2 regions of the Sporosarcina sp. 6E9 genome follow, and region 2 is predicted to be linked to the other one. Evidence: riboswitches for the same ligand, from Rfam matches in the RefSeq annotation. Region 2 holds a riboswitch; the other holds the start of a gene.
What was found. A riboswitch is a leader RNA that binds a small molecule or an ion and turns the genes downstream of it on or off. The one in region 2 is predicted to bind cobalamin.
Positions count from the first base shown of each region.

Region 1 (3,424 bases), on a different contig from region 2:
CTTTTTGTCAATAAAGTGAAACTTCAATCCGTGGGGTGTTCTTCCCCACGGATTGTTAGTTGAACCAATCGGGCATTTACGGGCAGTTGACTCCCACCTATTCTTATCGTTTATCTCAAGTCTTGAGGTGGGAGTCTCACTGCCCGTTAATGCGGGACAAAAAAAGCCCCCGCCTCAAATAAATGAGGCGAAAGCATAACTTCCGCGGTACCACTCAACTTGCCCGTGATCGGGCCGCTTACTCATAACGGCGAGACACCGACTTTTCCTACTTAAATCAGAAAAGTATCTCCGAAGTGCGCTTCACAAGCATTCTTTACTAGGCTTTCACTGTCCCCAGTTCGCTGAAAAAGAAAAGTTTGTTACTCTCTTCATCCAAGATGTTGTAGATGACTATAGCAAGCATTTGCAATGGCGTCAATATGATTATTGGTCTTTTCTATAAATTCACTACTAAAACATATTTTATAGGAATTAGTGTGTTTTGGCACCTTCACGGTGGTAAATCATATACATGATGAACCACAGTGCACCGACTACCAAGATTGCGACGTATTGTGGGCTAGATGCGATAGAGACAAAAAATAGGGTAAGGAGTGTAGCGGGAAAGAGGAAGTTCATGGCATAAAAGGATTTATACGCAACACGATATTGCTCAAACTTTTCTCCTTCATCCAGATTTTCAAAAATTTCTTTGTATCCGTCTATTCGTTTCAGATTTACGAATGCAGCAGGACTGTATTTATTATGGAAACTAATCGCTTTCATTTGAGCATAGATCGCAAAAATAAAAATCGCAAAATATAAAATAACAATTACGGTTGCAAGTAAGTCATAGCCAAAGTCCCATTCTATTCCGACGATGAAAGAACTGGTAGCCCCAATGATAAACAATAAAGAAGTAGAGCCGACAAATTTATGGGCAACTTTTTCTTTTCTTGCCTCAAGCTCATCGATGTTGATCTCTGGCGTGTCCTTTTTATCAGCCTGATTCCAAATCAATCCAATACGAATGGACATGACAAGTAAGATAGCGAGCATTCCAAAAGCTATCAACTCTTTTCCATAAGGTACGCTGGGGCTGAACCCATCCCATAATATAACAATCAAACCGAAAGTAAACGCGAACCCAACAGCCATAAAGAGGCTAAGTGAACCTTTCTTTTTCTTCATTTCTCTTCCTCCTTTATTGAAAATACTTCGTCCACAGGCAGTTGAAATACTTTCGCGATTTTCATCGCAATTAAAATAGATGGTAAATAATCGCCTCGTTCAATTAAACTAATTGTTTGTCTTGAGGAATCGGTTAATTTAGCTAACTCAGTTTGACTGAGTCCGTCTCTAGCACGTAATTCTTTTAAACGATTAAGTAATATCGCCATCGTATTTCCTCCTCTTCATACCTAGTGTATATCTTTATAGTCATAGTGACAACTATTGTTGTCATTATGACTATTTTAATTGTCGACACGAGAAAATAATGATGAAAAATTCCTCTATGCATAAAAAGTAATATGAACAGTTTTATTCAGAACTGTTCATAACTTTTCCTTCTGGAACATGAAAGAGTATGATAGCAATTAACATGTTGTGGATAAATTACTTGTGGATATGTGGATAAGCGAGTGATTCTCGCATGAAAAACTTTTTACCTATTTACGATTAAAACACCATATGTTAGGGTATAGGAAGTGAACAAGGCACTATATATAGTATTGAATGATGGAATGGTACCGGAGGAAGAATGGAGTTCAGTTCTTCCTGTAGGAAGAATGAAGTTCAATTCTTCTTTAATCGGTTTAATAGGGAATCCGGATAATCCGGAGCTGTCCCCGCAACTGTAAACGCGGACGACCGCCTCAGAATGCCACTGTGGAAAAATCCATGGGAAGGTTTTGGTGGAAGATCGATGCGTAAGCCAGGAGACCTGCCTTTCATCATCAAGCGACACTTTCTTCGGGGGTTGAGAGGTGGAAGCGAGCGGGTTTCTTCCGTCTATCTTCTAACTTTAGAAGAATATTCAAGGACGCCCATTCTGTTTCCAACTTAAAAAATCCATGAGCGATAGCTCTGCCGAAGAGGCAGACCTATCGCTTTTTCATGTCGAAAATCGATTTACATAATTGGGAGGAGACGGAATAACATGACGACTAAAATTAAAACACCAAAAATTGATCAGCTATTACATAAATTACAAAACGAGTTTGGCGAACAGAAAATAGCACCGTTACTTAAAGTGAGCGCACGTTGGATAGAAAGGCATCCTGACGGGCAACGTTCTGAATGGGCGAAGGCAATGGTGCTCGAGGCAATCAGTTTTGTCGCAGAAGACGAAACTTACTGGACGTTTGTTGCTGCAAGAATTTATCTTGAAGAAGTCTATGCGCACGAAGAAAAGCAACGCGGTAAATCGGTCTATGCTGATTTTGCTGGCCATGTGGAAAGTTTAGTGCAAAAGGGTTTATACACACCCGTATTAACCGAAAAATACTCAAAAGCAGATTTGGATTATCTGGGAAGTGTCATTGAACCCGAACGAGACAAGTTATTTACCTATATTGGATTAAAAACGTTAATAGATCGTTATGTTGCAGTTGATTTCACTAAAAAGCCAGTGGAACTTCCGCAAGAACGTTGGCTCGTCATTGCCATGACGCTAATGCAGGACGAAACGGAAAATCGTCTAGAAAAAGTAGCTGAATCCTATTGGGCGATGAGCAATTTATATATGACCGTTGCAACACCTACATTGTCGAATGCAGGAAAACCACATGGCCAATTATCAAGTTGTTTTATCGACACGGTAGACGATTCTTTGCAAGGCATTTACGACAGCAATACAGATATCGCCAATTTGTCGAAATACGGCGGCGGAATCGGTGTTTATATGGGGAAAGTTAGAAGTCGTGGCTCCTCGATTCGTGGATTTAAAGGTGCATCAAGCGGTGTTCTACCATGGATTAAACAATTAAATAATACAGCGGTTAGTGTCGATCAGCTTGGTCAAAGACAAGGTGCGATTGCTGTATACCTAGATGTTTTCCACAAAGATATTTTCACATTCCTCGATTTGAAATTAAACAACGGGGACGAGCGCATGCGGGCGCATGATATTTTTACAGGCGTCTGTTTACCGGATATTTATATGGAGGCAGTCGAAGCACGTGGAGATTGGCATCTGTTTGATCCGCATGAAGTTCGGGAAGTGATGGGCTATTCACTGGAAGATTCCTACGATGAAAAACGGGGCGAGGGTTCATTCCGTGAAAAGTATGCGGAATGCGTCAATCATCCAGAACTTAGCCGAGAAACAATGCCGGCGATTGACTTAATGAAGCGAATTTTACGAAGCCAACTAGAAACAGGCGTGCCGTTCATGTTTTACCGCGACGAAGTGAACCGTGCCAATGCGAATAAACATGAA
Region 1 covers NZ_JAGEMN010000002.1:92,685-96,108, reverse strand. The annotation lists T-box leader at 181-387, opposite strand; gene J4G36_RS12060 (DUF3169 family protein) at 475-1,173, opposite strand; gene J4G36_RS12055 (helix-turn-helix transcriptional regulator) at 1,170-1,382, opposite strand; cobalamin riboswitch at 1,760-1,949, shown strand; gene J4G36_RS12050 (ribonucleoside-diphosphate reductase subunit alpha) at 2,144-3,424, shown strand, end outside.
Region 1: linked by a shared signal. The riboswitch ahead of J4G36_RS12050 (ribonucleoside-diphosphate reductase subunit alpha) and the one ahead of J4G36_RS11440 (LPXTG cell wall anchor domain-containing protein) in region 2 are both predicted to bind cobalamin.

Region 2 (3,424 bases):
CTTCCAGAAGACGGCTATCACGGGCAAGATATTATCGATATTGCTGGAAAGCTAGTTGAAGACTTCGGCGACAAATATAAAAATATGCCAGAAGAAGAACGCTATGCATTTTTCCGTGAATACGGGTTGAAATATGAACTTGAAAAGCTTAAAACAGACTTGGAAAACTTCCGCGTGCCATTCGATAACTGGTTTTCAGAATCCACATTATACGGAAGCGGAAAAATTGAAAGCGCGATGAACAAACTTCGTGAGAACGGTCATATCTTTGAAGAAGATGGTGCCACTTGGTTCCGTTCGACGACATTTGGCGATGACAAAGACCGTGTGTTAATAAAAAAAGACGGCTCTTTCACATATATCACGCCTGATATCGCTTATCATGAAGACAAAATCCAACGTGGTTTTGAAAAACTGATTAACATTTGGGGCGCAGACCACCACGGTTATATTCCGCGAATGATGGCAGCGATCGAAGCATTAGGATACGGAAAAGATAAATTAGAAGTAATCGTTGCCCAAATGGTGCATCTATACAAAGACGGAGAGCGTATGATGATGAGTAAACGTACTGGAAAAGCTGTTACTTTACGCGAGCTTGTCGAAGATGTCGGCCTTGACGCCGTTCGTTATTTCTTCGTGATGCGTTCCGGCGATACACAAATGGATTTCGACCTCGATCTAGCAGTTTCCGAGTCCAATGAAAACCCAGTGTACTATGCACAATACGCACATGCGAGAATCTCTTCAATTCTTCGTCAATCAAAAGAATTGGAACTGAATCCATCTGCAGAAGGCGCTGCATTATTAACGGCAGAACGCGAAATTGATTTGTTGAAAAAAATTGGAGACTTCCCGCAAGTCATAGCGGACGCAGCGAGAATGCGCGCACCACACCGCGTAGCAACCTATATTCAAGAACTAGCAGCAGCATTCCATTCATTCTACAACGCTGAAAAAGTCTTGGATTCTGCTAACCGCGAATTGTCTGAAGCGCGTCTAGCACTAATCACAGCAACACGCACAACCATCGCGAACGCCCTAAAACTAATCGGCGTATCAGCACCAGAAAAAATGTAATCACTCTTACCACCACACCCGAGAAATTGTTGATGACAGTTTCTTGGGTGTTTTTTTGAAATTAAATAGTTAAATGAGTAATGGATAGTTCGGGAAGATTATGGTACTTTTAAATTTACGGTGAGTGTAGGTTGACGTAGAAAAAAGTCATTATTCTAGTATAAATTTTACTAGGTTTGTTGATTAAAAAGTACAAGGGGGATGTCATTGAGAAAGCTTTTATCGATACTACTAATAGTCGTTGGTGGGGGCTTTTGCCTTTTTGCAGCTTGGCAATTTGGAGACTCGTACTTTCAGCAAGATAAAATGTTGAAAGAAGCAAAAGCATTTGTTTCAGATGAAATCATCTCACGTGATGAATTAACACCTGAAAATACTGACGCTTATAACGACCTAATCGAAGGTGACTCAATCGGTATTTTATACATCCCGCGACTGGACCGTGAAATTCCAATTATTGAAGGAACCCATGAAGACGAATTAGCCAAAGGTGTCGGCCATTTCAGCAGCACAGCCTTACCCGGTCAAAACGACCAAATCCTATTGTCAGGACACCGGGATACGGTATTCCGCCAATTCGGGGAACTCGAACACGGCGACGAAATCCATGTCAAAATGAAAAACGGTACATTCGTCTACACAATTTTCGATACAGACATCGTCGACGCCGATGATCGCACAGTCATCCGTTCAACAGCCCCTGATGAAATTCTAACATTATCCACTTGCTATCCATTTTCGTATATAGGTAGCGCACCGGATCGATACATTATCTATGCGAAATAACACGGTGGCTTTTCACTGTAATTTGCTAATGTGCGTTTGCATTTATCTAATTATTCTTATATGCTTACATGGAACGTGGTAACTTATGACAATTAAATAGTAGATTTTGGTTCTTTTGCGTAAAGCAAAAGATTAAAAAGGAATCAGGTGAAAAACCTGAACGGTCCGGCCACTGTAAATGGAATGCGCTCTCTAGATTTAGCCACTGGTGAATAACTGGGAAGGCAGAGAAAGCGATGAACCATAAGTCAGGAGACTTGCCAAAGTCAGTATGCAAATAAACACCTTCCAGGAAAAAGGTATGCATCGTGTAGAATTCAATTCGTCTATTATGATTGAACATACATAGGCTCTATCTCTTTTTCTGGAGGTAGGCCTTTTTTATTTGCATAAAATCAGTAGTTGGCATAAAGGATACTTAAAAAGGGGAGAAAGAAAAGATGGATTTGCAACGATTGTTAAGGTCTGGATTATCGTTTTTATTAATCTTGGGATTAGCTGTGTCACCAATAACCGTAGTTTCTGCAAATGAAAACAATGAGCAGGACATTAATACGGAAAAAACAGTTGAGGATTATGCTGAACTGACACAAAATGCAATTGATTTGGCAAGCGCTAACATCATTGAAGCAGGCGTCCATAGCGAATGGGAAGCAATAGGACTAGCGCAGGCTGGGAAAACCGTTCCAACAAATTACACAGATACATTCAAACAAAACATTGAAGACCAAATAACAAAAGGTCTTGAAAATGGTCGATTTAAAATAACGGATAGCGAACGTCTCGCTATGGCGGCGGTCGCAATTGGAAAAGATCCTCGGGATGTTTATGGACATAATCTAATCGAATTGATTTACAACAGTCCAGACCGCGAACTTTGGGATGGTTCGGTGGAAGATACACTCACGTACCAGGGAAATAACGGCATAATATTTGCTTTAACAGCGTTAGATACAAAACATTTTTCAATTCAAGAAGGTGCCAAATGGACACGTGAAAAGTTAGTTGCGGAACTTTTGGGCAATCAAATTGAAAATGGTGCTTGGAGTTTGTTTACATCATCTACAGGCGCGGCGAGTTACGATATCACAGCGATGGCTTTAATTGGATTAGCGCCATACAATAATCAGCCTGCAGTGAAAGAAGCGATTAATAAAGCGGTTTCATTTTTATCTGAAAAACAAGGCGATACTGGCGGATTTAATGATCCATGGAATGGCGGCATTTCTGTAGAGACGACGGCTCAAGTAATTATTGGATTAACTGCGAATGATATTGATCCGCTTGGTGAACTGTTTACGAAAAATGGCATTAACCTAATGGATAACTTACTAAGCTTCCAGGCTAAAGATGGTGGATTTAAACATTTAATAGATGATACGAGGTCCAATGGAATGGCGACTGAGCAAGCTCTACAAGCCCTTGTCGCTTACAACTATTATGTAAATGGCCAAGGTAGACTTTATGACTTTACTGATAAAGTTATAGAACCGGAGCCAGAACCTGAGCCTGAGCCTGAGCCGGAACCGGAACCAGAACCAGAACCAACACCGGAGCC
Region 2 covers NZ_JAGEMN010000001.1:2,333,409-2,336,832, reverse strand. The annotation lists gene argS (arginine--tRNA ligase) at 1-1,080, shown strand, start outside; gene J4G36_RS11445 (class D sortase) at 1,282-1,866, shown strand; cobalamin riboswitch at 1,957-2,145, shown strand; gene J4G36_RS11440 (LPXTG cell wall anchor domain-containing protein) at 2,307-3,424, shown strand, end outside.